4 regions of the Bradyrhizobium sp. 35 genome follow, and region 3 is predicted to be linked to each of the others. Evidence: predicted binding sites of a transcription regulator. Region 3 holds the regulator's gene; each other region holds the start of a gene.
The links. The regulator LexA, encoded in region 3, represses DNA repair genes until DNA is damaged. The targets are predictions, from matches to a motif close to TGTTCNNNNTGTGTTCNG.

Region 1: the regulator LexA is predicted to act here: its motif matches at 1,088-1,105, upstream of uvrA (excinuclease ABC subunit UvrA).
Region 2: the regulator LexA is predicted to act here: its motif matches at 1,477-1,494, upstream of recA (recombinase RecA).
Region 4: the regulator LexA is predicted to act here: its motif matches at 1,739-1,756, upstream of rmuC (DNA recombination protein RmuC).

The regions. Positions count from the first base shown of each region.
Region 1 is NZ_JADPJC010000067.1:6,977-10,103, reverse strand. It holds gene IVB36_RS14625 (outer membrane protein) at 230-919, shown strand; gene uvrA (excinuclease ABC subunit UvrA) at 1,202-3,127, shown strand, end outside.
Region 2 is NZ_JADPJC010000080.1:397,328-400,454, reverse strand. It holds gene IVB36_RS18080 (hypothetical protein) at 1-210, opposite strand, end outside; gene recA (recombinase RecA) at 314-1,402, opposite strand; gene IVB36_RS18070 (hypothetical protein) at 1,667-1,834, shown strand; gene IVB36_RS18065 (DUF2798 domain-containing protein) at 2,472-2,729, opposite strand; gene IVB36_RS18060 (hypothetical protein) at 2,989-3,127, shown strand, end outside.
Region 3 is NZ_JADPJC010000092.1:15,738-18,864, reverse strand. It holds gene glp (gephyrin-like molybdotransferase Glp) at 42-1,253, shown strand; gene lexA (transcriptional repressor LexA) at 1,430-2,131, shown strand; gene IVB36_RS19720 (hypothetical protein) at 2,626-3,060, shown strand.
Region 4 is NZ_JADPJC010000014.1:23,422-26,548, reverse strand. It holds gene IVB36_RS02250 (MFS transporter) at 1-56, opposite strand, end outside; partial or broken gene IVB36_RS02245 (GIY-YIG nuclease family protein) at 143-445, opposite strand; gene rmuC (DNA recombination protein RmuC) at 508-1,707, opposite strand; gene def (peptide deformylase) at 1,879-2,403, shown strand; gene fmt (methionyl-tRNA formyltransferase) at 2,416-3,127, shown strand, end outside.

The DNA of each region.
Region 1 (3,127 bases), on a different contig from region 3:
CGCGCTGGACATATCGCACTTCGAAGGCCGGCCTTGCGCCGGCCTTTTGCTGTGCAGTTCTCCAATATTAATCGGTCAATAACCGTTCCGTTTTCCGACCGTTGTTGCTTTTGAGTGACACAACTTGCGGCTTCACTGGTGTAAGTACGGCATCAGTTGGGCAAGTGAGTCCGATGCCCTCCCTATCGTGGAAGGCACAATCAGAAACTGGGACTGGGATTAGTTGAAAATGAAAAAGGTTTTGTTGGCTTCGGCCTGTTTGTTCGCTCTCGCCGCCCCGGCTTCGGCCGCTGATCTCGCGGCGCGCCCCTACACCAAGGCCCCGGTGGCCATGGCTTCGGTCTACAACTGGACCGGCTTCTACCTCGGTATCGTCGGTGGCGGCGCTTGGGAAAATTCCTCGACCGACCCGAAGATGAAGGGCGGCTTCGTCGGCGGTACTGCCGGCTACAACTGGCAGACCGGCAATGTCGTGCTCGGCGTCGAGGCCGATGGTTCCTGGGCTGATGTCAGCGCGTCGGTCACCGGCCCCGTTGCCGTCCCCGGCTTCGGCCTCGTCAGCACCACCCTCAGCTCCAAAACCGATGCGATGGGAACCGTGCGCGGCCGCATCGGCTACGCCGTCAACAACGTCCTGTTTTACGGCACCGGTGGTTACGCCTGGATCGACAACAAGCTCAGCGTCAGCGCGCTCGGCGTGACCGTTTCCGACAGCAAGTGGCACTCCGGCTGGACCGTCGGTGCGGGCGTCGAAGCGTTCTTCGCTCCGCAGTGGTCGGTCAAGGGCGAGTACCTCTTTCGCAGCCTCGGCGGCGAGACCTACTTCTCGGGCGCCCTGCCCTCCGGCACGCTCGAGTTTCACACCGTGCAGGTCGGCGTGAACTATCACTTCGGGGGCCCGGTGGTCGCCAAGTACTGAGTTCAGTACTTAGCCCCAACGCCATCCGCGTTACGAAAGGCCGGCCTTGTGCCGGCCTTTTTGTTTTGTCGGGCACGTTGCCGCGCAGTTCCACCCTGCTCCTGCCAGATGCCGCCAGTGCGCCAACAATCCGTTGACGATTCGCAAGTCCCACTGGAAATCCGTCTCCGTTCTTCCTACGTTCGCTGACAACCCCATCGGCGCCGATCCCGGTTCCGGGCGAAGCGCGCCTTTTTTGTTGGCGCGATCGCGCGCCTTTGGGATTCCTTGAGGGCAACCCGGATGGATGAAGTGATCAAGGCGAAGCGCCAACAGCAGAACGTGGGATCAAACCTGCGCGCAATTACCATCCGTGGCGCGCGCGAGCACAATCTCAAGAACGTCGATGTCGAGATTCCCCGCGACAAGCTGGTGGTGTTCACGGGGCTGTCGGGCTCCGGCAAATCCTCGCTCGCGTTCGACACCATCTACGCCGAAGGCCAGCGCCGCTACGTCGAATCGCTGTCTGCCTACGCCCGCCAGTTCCTGGAGATGATGCAGAAGCCCGACGTCGACCAGATCGACGGCCTGTCGCCGGCGATCTCGATCGAGCAGAAGACGACGTCGAAGAACCCGCGCTCCACCGTCGGCACGGTGACCGAAATCTACGACTACATGCGCCTGCTGTGGGCGCGCGTCGGCGTGCCCTATTCGCCCGCCACCGGCCTGCCGATCGAGAGCCAGATCGTCTCGCAGATGGTCGATCGCGTGCTGGCGCTGCCCGAGGGCTCGCGCCTCTATCTGCTCGCGCCGGTCGTGCGCGGCCGCAAGGGCGAGTACCGCAAAGAGCTTGCCGAATGGCTCAAGAAGGGCTTTCAGCGCGTCAAGATCGACGGCGCCTTCCACGAGCTCGCCGAAGCCCCTGTTCTCGACAAGAAATTCCCGCACGACATCGACGTCGTCGTCGATCGCATCGTGGTGCGCCCCGACATCGGCCAGCGCCTCGCCGAAAGTTTCGAGACCGCGCTGAAACTTGCCGAGGGCCTCGCCGTCATCGAATTCGCGGATGCGCCGGCTGCGGCAGCACCCGCGGAAGAGAAGAAGAAGACCGCAAAGATCCACGACAAGAGCGGACCCGAGCGCATGCTGTTCTCGGAAAAGTTCGCCTGCCCGGTGTCCGGCTTCACCATCCCCGAGATCGAGCCCCGGCTGTTCTCGTTCAACAACCCCTATGGCGCCTGTCCCGCGTGCGGCGGCCTCGGCGTCGAGCAGCATGTCGACGAAGACCTCGTCATTCCCGACAAGGAGCTCGCCATTGGCAAGGGCGCGATCGCGCCCTGGGCCAAGTCTTCGTCGCCCTATTACATTCAGACGCTGACTGCGCTCGGCAAGCACTACAAGTTCACGCTGACCACCAAATGGAAGGATCTGCCCAAGAAGACGCAGAACGCGATCCTCCATGGCTCCGGCGAGGACGAGATCAAGTTCTCCTACGAGGACGGCGTCCGCTCCTACGACACCAAGAAGCCGTTCGAGGGCGTCATCACCAACATCAACCGCCGCTATCGCGAGACCGAGAGCGAGTGGGCGCGCGAGGAGCTGGCGAAGTATTTCCACGACGTACCCTGCGAGGCGTGCCACGGTTTTCGGCTCAAGCCCGAGGCGCTCTGCGTCAAGATCGGCGGCAAGCATATCGGCGACATCTCCGAGATGTCGGTGAAGGGCGCCGGCGCGTGGTTCGAGACCGTGCCGGAGGCGCTGAACACTCAGCAGAACGAGATCGCCGGCCGCATCCTCAAGGAGATCCGCGAGCGCCTTACCTTCCTGCTCGATGTCGGCCTCAACTACCTCACACTCTCCCGCTCCTCCGGCACGCTGTCCGGCGGCGAGAGCCAGCGCATCCGGCTGGCTTCGCAGATCGGCTCGGGCCTGACAGGCGTGCTCTACGTGCTCGACGAGCCCTCGATCGGCTTGCACCAGCGCGACAACGCGCGCCTGCTCGACACGCTCAAGAGACTTCGTGACCTCGGCAACACCGTGATCGTGGTCGAGCACGACGAGGACGCGATCCTGCTCGCCGACCACGTGCTCGACATCGGCCCCGGCGCCGGCATGCATGGCGGCAACATCATCGCCGAAGGCACGCCCGCCGAGATCATGCGCAACCCCAACTCGCTGACGGGCAAATATCTCACCGGCGAGCTCGAGGTCGAGGTGCCCGAGCGGCGC
Region 2 (3,127 bases), on a different contig from region 3:
CTTGATACCCTTGGGCCAGCGGATGCCCCAATCGGACCAATGATCACCCGGCCCGAGATTCGCCGAACGCGCCGCGAAATAGGCTGCGAGCTTCTCGGGTGAGGGCAGCGGTCCCCACTCAAAGTGAAACGAGGATGAGATGACAAGCTCCGCCAACCCGGATCGTGCGAGCTGGCCTCCGGACGAACTGGTCAAGATCAGACGCTTCATCGCACCACCCGGTGCCCCCACGCCAAACGAAACAGGCGCCGAAGACGTCGGCAACTCAACGTCCTCAGCGCCCGCTCCTCGCGAAAAACTTTACTGCTGAAGCTTACTCGTCCGCCGGCTCCTCGCCGTCGGCGTCACGCTCGGGGCTGCCGGCGAGAATCTGCTCGGCGATCAGGCCGGAGTTCTGGCGGATCGAGGTCTCGATCTTGGCGGTGATGTCGGGGTTGGCCTTCAGGAACGCTTTCGAATTCTCGCGGCCCTGGCCAAGACGCTGGCTGTCGTAGGAGAACCATGCGCCGGATTTTTCGACGATGCCGGCCTTGACGCCGAGATCGAGGATCTCGCCCATCTTGGAGACGCCCTCGCCGTACATGATGTCGAACTCGACCTGCTTGAACGGCGGCGCCAGCTTGTTCTTGACGACCTTGACGCGCGTGGTGTTGCCGACCACTTCGTCACGCTCCTTGATCGCGCCGATGCGGCGGATGTCGAGGCGGACGGAAGCATAGAATTTCAGCGCGTTGCCGCCGGTGGTGGTCTCCGGCGAGCCGTACATCACGCCGATCTTCATGCGGATCTGGTTGATGAAGATCACCATGGTATTGGACTTGTTGATGGACGCCGTCAGCTTGCGCAGCGCCTGGCTCATCAGACGCGCCTGCAGACCCGGCAGCGCATCGCCCATCTCGCCCTCGAGCTCGGCCTTCGGCACCAGCGCCGCGACCGAATCGATCACCAGCACGTCGACCGCGCCGGAGCGCACCAGCGTGTCGCAGATTTCCAGCGCCTGCTCGCCGGTGTCCGGCTGGGAGATCAGGAGCTCGTCGATATTGACGCCCAGCTTGCGCGCATAGACCGGGTCGAGCGCGTGCTCGGCGTCGATGAAGGCGCAGATGCCGCCCTTCTTCTGCCCTTCCGCCACCGTGTGCAGCGCCAGCGTGGTCTTGCCCGAGGATTCCGGCCCGTAGATCTCCACGACGCGCCCCTTCGGCAGGCCGCCGATCCCGAGCGCGATATCGAGCCCCAACGAGCCCGAAGAGACCGCCTCGACATCCATCGAACGGTCGTTCTTGCCGAGCTTCATCACCGAGCCCTTGCCGAACTGACGCTCGATCTGGGAGAGCGCGGCGGCGAGAGCTTTACTCTTGTCCATGGAGGATCCTTCGACGATACGCAGGGCAGTGGTGGACATCGGGTCGTGCTCCTTATGACGAGGATTCGCGTGAGGGACAAACGATTGGCGAGGCGGCGCGGCGATAAAAACAATGTACCCTATTTGTTCTAGGTTCGCAATATGTTCTTTTGGGAATTTGCACGCTCTGGCTGACGCGCATCAAAGACGGATGACCCGCACACCGTCAGAATTCCGTCATCCTGCGGCACCGAACCTTTCGTGGTCTGCGGCCTTCTCCTGGATAGCCTCTTGGACGAGACCGCAACTCTGGGGACTTCAGTCATGACGAACAACACGCATCACGATACGGCCCGGCGCACTCCGCTGCTGGAGGCGGCGCGGGAGGAGCTGAGCAAGTTCGAGCGTAAGGAAAACGAGTTCCGCAAGAAAGACCGCGAAGAGCGTGCCGCCGAACTCCGTTTGCCGCTGGACGCGATCAAGGTTCATTAGGCCGCTGGGACCGCGCTGGCGACGGTGCCGGAGCGGCCGCCCGTTGATCTCAGGGAATCGGCACGGGAATCGGGATTCGGATGGCCGTGAAAGGCGAATCCGAGCCGATATGGTACTAAATACTACCAGTAAGCCATTGACTGGGCGGGGAAATTTGTAGGCACGCTACTGTGCATGGGGTTGTTTTCGCGTTTTTGAAAGGCGCGCACGGGCCTTTCCACCCTCGGAGCCATCTCCCGCACCCAACAGCGCCTACAGCAGAACCAGCAACCCGATGCCGATTACCAGCACGACGAAGCCAGCCGCCGTCGCGGCGGCGAATGACCGCTCTACGTTGTCCATGATGCCACCCCGTTGCCGGCACGCCACGTTTTCCCCCATGGCAGCACCGTCGCCGCGAAATCTCGCCTGCGGTTGTGTCCTGAGTTGTGCGAACGGATGTCGAAATTGGGACCGGTGCGGGGCCAGTCTGCGGCCCCCGCGCTCCGGCTTTTGCTGCCATCATTGGGCCTTGTCAGGCTGTCGTAAGCTGAACCGGCTAGGGTCGCCCGGCTATGGTGTTGCAGCCCAGCACCTCAGCCTCCAATAACCTTCTCCCCGCTTGGTTCTCCCAAGCGGGGTTTTTTCATTCCGATTTTCATGCCGGCCGACCGGTTTGCGAACCGCCCTCCTCCTGCGTCAGCCGCAGCGAGAAGGCGCGGATCGCCGGCGCTGCGAGCAGCACTATCGGCAGCATCGCCGCCCATGCGATCAGCCACGACACCATCCAGTGCGCCAGGAAGTCCAGCGCGTTCCCTGCGGGAAAGCTGGCGATGCCCGCGGCGATCAGCGAGGTCAGTCCGGACTGGATGATTCCGAACACGAAATGAGAATAGCGGCGGGGAATGCCCGGCATGACGCGTCCATGTTGCTTAGCCGCATCGGGCCAAGCAAGGCACATGCCGCCGCGTTCCGGAAGGTGCCCTTACCCATCCCAGGAACTCTGTTCTTGGCCGGAGAACCACGGGCATGAGGTCGCGCCGCCGCTGGGCGGCGCGCGTGCGTTTGCGCGATAGCCGTGAGCGATCCGGGGCTTACCGACAGGTTTGGCTTTCTTGGAATATTATGCCGCCCAGCATGTTCTCAGTGATGGAAGTGAATCGTGGGAGATGGCCATGAATCACAGGGGCATCGAGTTCACCGTCGCCAAGACGGCAATTCCCGGCATTTGGCAGTGGCAGTTCCGGATCGGCGAGCAGATCAAGACCGGCAAGACTGAGACCAAGATCGATCTCTTGGCGATCCGACGGGTGC
Region 3 (3,127 bases):
GCGGAACATTCGCCCGAACGTGCCGAGCAGGAGTTTTCGCCGTGGCCTTGATGCCGGTTTCCGACGCGCTTGCCGCGGTGCTGGCGGGTGCAGAGCCGCTGCCGGAAGAAATGATTTCCCTCGACGAGGCCTACCATCGCGTGCTCGCGCGTGACGTCTTGGCGCGGCGCACGCAGCCGCCGCAAGCGATGTCGGCGATGGACGGCTACGCGGTGCGCGCGGCCGATGCCGCGACGATCGATTCGGAGCTCACCGTCATCGGCGAAGTCGCAGCGGGCCGACCGTTCGAGGGGACGGTCGGAGCCGGCGAGGCCGTGCGGATCTTCACCGGCGGCGTCATTCCCTTTGGCGCGGACGCCGTCGTGATCCAGGAGGACACGGTCGCCGCCGGCAAGCGCATCACGATCAAGGAAGCCGCGATCGCCGGCCGGCACATCCGCCCCGCCGGCGTCGATTTCCGCGAGGGCGACGTGCTCCTGCGCAAGGGAAGCCGTCTGACCGAGCGAGACCTCGCGCTCGCCGCCGGGATGAATCATCCGCACCTTGCCGTTGTCAGGCGTTCGAAGGTCGCGATTCTCGCCACCGGCGACGAGCTGGTGATGCCGGGCACCACGCCCGGCCACGGCCAGATCGTCTATTCCAACGGCTACGCCCTGCACGCGCTCGCCCGCAGCGAGGGCGCCGAGACCATCGACCTCGGTATTGCCGCCGACACGCTCGAGGCCACCACCGCCGGCATCCGCCGCGCCCGCGAGAGCGGCGCCGACGTCCTGATCACGACCGGCGGCGCATCGGTCGGCGACCACGATCTGGTCCAGCAGGCACTGCGGGACGAAGGCATCGCGATGGCGTTCTGGAAGATCGCGATGCGGCCAGGCAAGCCGATGATGCACGGGCGACTCGGCGCAATGGGTGTGATCGGCCTGCCGGGCAATCCCGTATCGTCCTACGTGTGCGCTTTCCTGTTCATGGTGCCGCTGATTCGCGCCCTGTCGGGCCGTTCAGTGATTCACCATCGCCGTGAACGCGCCGTGCTCGGCCGCGACGTCGGCGCCAACGACCAGCGCGAGGACTATCTGCGCGCGCATCTTGAGGAGCGTGACGATGGCACACGCGTCGTTGTTCCCGTCAATCATCAGGACTCTTCGCTGCTTGCGAATCTCGCTGCAGCACAGGTACTTCTCGTCCGCGCACCATTCGCGCCGAAGGCCGAAGCCGGCACGGCTTGCGAAGTGTTGCGGCTCCCCGTCTGAGCGCCCCCGCAACGCGCGTTCCGCGCACTTTGCTCTGTTCACCGTAAATTAAGCAGTTGCGGAACATGTATCGAACATATAGTGTCTGTTCATGATTTGTTTCGAGCATGCAGCGGCTTATGGCCGAATTCAGCGTCTCGGAATCGGACGACATCAACCGGGGGACTTTGGTCGAGATGTTAACGCGCAAACAATACGAGCTTCTGCGGTTCATCAGTGAACGTCTGAAGGAAAGCGGCGTGCCGCCCTCCTTCGACGAGATGAAGGATGCGCTCGATCTGCGCTCGAAGTCGGGCATCCATCGCCTGATCACGGCGCTCGAGGAGCGTGGCTTCATCCGACGCCTGCCCAACCGCGCCCGTGCGATTGAAGTCATCAAGCTGCCGGAGCTCCAGGCAGCCGCTGGCAGCCGCCGCGGCTTCACGCCGAGCGTCATCGAGGGCAATCTCGGCAAGGTGCGTGCGAGCGCGAGCCTGCCCGCTGACGAGGGCGAACGTCCCGTCGCGGTGCCGGTGATGGGCCGCATCGCGGCCGGCACGCCGATCGAGGCGTTGCAGACCCGCAGCCATACTATCAGCGTACCGCCTGACATGCTCGGCTCGGGCGAGCATTACGCGCTGGAAGTGCGCGGCGACTCGATGGTCGAAGCCGGCATTCTCGACGGCGACATGGCCCTGATCCAGCGCAACGAGAGCGCCGATACCGGCGACATCGTGGTGGCGCTGATCGACGACGAGGAAGCGACGCTGAAGCGCTTCCGCCGTCGCGGCGCCTCGATCGCGCTCGAGCCCGCCAACGCGGCCTATGAGGTCCGCATCCTGCCGCCCAACCGGGTGAAGATTCAGGGCAAGCTGATCGGGCTTTACCGGAAGTACTGATACCGGGAGTCCTTTCTATCGGCAGTACTTCATATCGGAAGCACTTCATGCCGGAGGTGCTTGGCGCCTCGCGCGCTTCCGATCGGCATCGCCGGTCAGAGATTGGAGCGGATCATCGTCCGCTCCGGCTGGATAGCCTTTCTGGTTCTGCACAGACTATCCGGCCCCTCCTCCAACGCTGGCTCCTCGCCACGCCGACGAAGCAGCACCGCTTCAAGCAGCACCGCTTCGCGGCTCGGTTGTTCGAGGAAACAGCGACCAGCGGTCAAGTTCGGCCGTTGCAGCCAAGTTGGCAATGTTCGCGTACGCGCCTCCCGAATGCATCGCGGCGAGCTTTGTTCCTATTGAATTCGGGAAAGATAATGTGATCGCGGCTTGCGGAAGCCAGCCGCAGATTTGCCCACAACCAAGCACAGCGTTCGTGCTTCCACTCTGATAGAGGCCTGCGCCTCGATAAGAGACGCGGGTTGCTATCCCAGCATGAGGAGCACCCGATGTGTGACTACAGCCTACATGCCGTCGCGTCGCGCCCCGCCGAAGTCGGCGAGACGATCGTCACGACAAGCTTCCGCGGCACCTCGACGCGCGGCTTCGCCTCTGCAGCCGATCCGTCCGTCGCCGTCTGCCTGCTGCCGGGGACGGAGCTCGCCTTCGCCGACGACGTCCGCTACGACAATCGCTGGATCTGGACGCGCACCATCAATTCCCGCGTCGGCAAGTTCGGCAAGATCGATCCGCACGTTCCCGACCGCCATCATGATGCGATCGAATTCCCCGACGGCAAATACGTGCTGGTGACGCAGCTCGTCGAAGGCCAGCGCGCGACGGTGCTGCAACTGCCGGTGACTCAGTCGGTCACCGAGCGCGAGCACAAGGCGCAGATCACCGCCGACAGGCAGCCGACCGTCACGCACCTGCCGATCGGCTGACAGAGCCGCCCTCCGGCTACGAGGTCGGAGGTCAGGATTGAATCGCCATCGCCGGCCGTGGCCGGCG
Region 4 (3,127 bases), on a different contig from region 3:
CAGGAGGTGGGGGCCGTGCCGGGGCCGGCAGGGGAGGTCGCGTCGGGTGCGGTCATGGGGTGGTGTTAGCAGATTCTGAGAGCCACAAGTGAGGTGTCGTCGCCCGGCTTGACCGGGCGACCCAGTATTCCAGAGGCCGGAGTTATGGAGGGCCCGCGATCTCCGCATAGAGATCGTTCCAATCGGGATTATCCTTCTCGATCAGCGCAATCTTCCAGGCGCGCGTCCATTTTTTCAGGCGCTTCTCGCGTTTTATCGCATTCTCGGGATCATCGAATTGCTCGAAATAGACTAGCTTCACAACGCCCTATTCCTTCGTGAAGCTCTCGACTAACTGCAATTTGTGTTCGGCCACACGGCGGATGAGATCGTTCGTTACGCCAATGTAGAGCGTGTCGCCCATCTTGCTGGCGAGAATGTACACGTAGTAGCAGCGCCCGCCCATCTGCCGTCTCTGGGATACTGGGTCGCCCGGTCAAGCCGGGCGACGACAGTGTGTTCTATATTCTACTCCCCCGCCTGGAGCTTCCTCGGGAACAACTCGGCAGCGCCGGTCGCCACGAGATGCGGGGCTTCGGGGGCATCGCTCTTGCTGAAATCGAGCTCTTCGATGCGCCCCGCGCGCTTCTCGATCTTGTCGGCGGAGATCAGGATCTGGCGGACGTCCTCGTTCGCGTCGGCAAAGTGCTTCTGCAATTTCAGCACGCGATCGCGCAGGCGGCCGAGGTCGTCGCCGAGCTTGATCACTTCGGTCTGGATCTGGTCGGCGGCATCGCGCATGCGCGCGTCCTTCATGATCTGCTGCATCACCTGGATTGCGAGCATCAAAAGCGACGGCGACACCAGCACGACGCGGGCGCGATACGCCTTCTGGATCACGTCGTCGAAACCGTCGTGGATCTCGGCGTAGACCGATTCCGACGGCACGAACATCAACGCCATTTCCTGGGTCTCGCCGGCGACGAGATATTTTTCGGCGATGTCGCTGACATGCTTCATCACGTCACCGCGCAGCCGCTGCGTGGCGATGCGCTTTTCCTCGTCGGTGCGCGCATCATGCAGCGCGGTCATCGCCTCCAGCGGAAATTTCGCGTCGATGCAGAGCGGACGCTGGTCGGGCAGGAACACGACGCAGTCCGGACGCTTGCCGGTCGAGAGCGTGAACTGGAACTCGTAGGCGCCCTTCGGCAGACCGTCCTGGACGATCGCTTCCATCCGCGCCTGACCGAAGGCGCCGCGCGACTGCTTGTTGGCGAGCACGTCGCGCAGGGTCGTCACCTGCGTGGTGAGGTCGGTGAGGTTCTTGTGCGCGCTGTCGATGATGCCGAGCCGCTCGTGCAGCGCGTGCAGGCTCTCCATGGTGTTGCGGGTCGAGTGCTCCATGGACTGGCCGACGCGGTGGGTCACCGAATCCAGCCGCTCGTTGACCGCGCGCGCCATGTCGGCCTGGCGGCCGGCCAGCGTCTGGGTCATGGCGTCGACTCGCCCCGAAGCCTCGCTCTGGGCGTGCAGCATCTGGCTGATGCGCTCCTCGAGCTCGTCGGCGCGGATGGCGTTGGCCATCGCGAGTTCCGCGCCGCGCCGCCCTGACCGCGCGATCACGACGGCAATCACGAGCAGCAGGATAAGGACCAGGGCGCCGAAGCCGATCAGCGCGTCCACGGTGCGCACCGGCCAGTCGCCAAGCATGAAAATGATCTCGTTCATGCCCCTGCTTCTAGCCGATTCGCTTCGAGACACGAACGAATAGCGAACATTTATGGTAAATGCTCTGTTAATTTTTATGGTTAACGAAACCTGAAGTTTTATGGTTAGCGGAGGGTTAACGGGGTTCCCGGCCGCATTGACCGCATCGAACGCGCGGCTTAAATCGCGGCCATGGCCCTCAGAGAAATCATCATCCTGCCCGACAAGCAGCTGCGTCTGGTCTCCAAGCCGATCGAGAAGGTCACGCCGGAGATCCGCAAGCTTGCCGACGACATGTTCGAGACCATGTACGACGCGCCCGGCATCGGGCTCGCGGCGATCCAGATCGCGCAGCCGTTGCGGCTGATCACCATGGACCTCGCCAAGCCCGACCAGGACGGCGAGACCAAGCCCGAGCCGCGCGTCTTCATCAATCCGGAAATCATCGCCTCTTCGGAGGACCTGTCGGTCTACGAGGAAGGCTGCCTGTCGATCCCCGAATATTACGAGGAGGTCGAGCGCCCTGCGAAGGTGCGGGTGCGCTACACCGATCTCGACGGCAAGGTGCACGAGGAGGACGCCGAAGGCCTCTACGCCACCTGCATCCAGCACGAGATCGACCATCTCAACGGCGTGCTGTTCGTCGACTATCTGTCAAAGCTCAAGCGCGACCGCGTGCTGAAGAAGTTCGAGAAAGCCGCCAAGCGCGCGGAGTGAGGTTCTCTGTCGATGCCCCTCCGCCTGATCTTCATGGGCACGCCCGATTTCTCCGTGCCGACGCTGCTCGAGCTCGTCGCGCATGGCCACGAGATCGCGGCCGTGTACACGCGCGCGCCGAAGCCCGGCGGACGGCGCGGGCTGCAATTGCAGCCGACCCCGGTGGAAGAGGCCGCGCGAAAGCTCGGTGTGCCCGTGCTGACGCCGAAGACTTTGAAAACGCCGGAGGCGCTGGAAGAGTTTCGCGCCTTTGACGCCGATGCGGCCGTCGTCGTCGCCTATGGCATGATCCTGCCGCAGGCGATCCTCGATGCGCCAAAGCTCGGCTGCTACAACCTGCACGCCTCGCTGCTGCCACGCTGGCGCGGTGCCGCTCCCATCAACCGCGCGATCATGGCCGGCGATGCCGAGAGCGGCGTGATGGTGATGAAGATGGATGTTGGCCTCGACACCGGCGACGTCGCTATGGCGGAACGGCTCGCGATCACGGACAACATGACCGCGCTCGATCTGCACGATCGTCTGTCGCGGCTCGGTGCCGATCTGATGGTGCGCGCCATGGCCGCGCTGGCGCGCGGCGGGCTTCAGCTGAAGCAGCAGAGCGAGGACGGCGTCACCTATGCCGCCAAGATCGACAAGGCCGAGGCGCGGATCGACTGGACCAGGCCCGCGCGCGAGGTGCTGCGCCATATCCACGGCCTGTCGCCGTTTCCCGGCGCCTGGG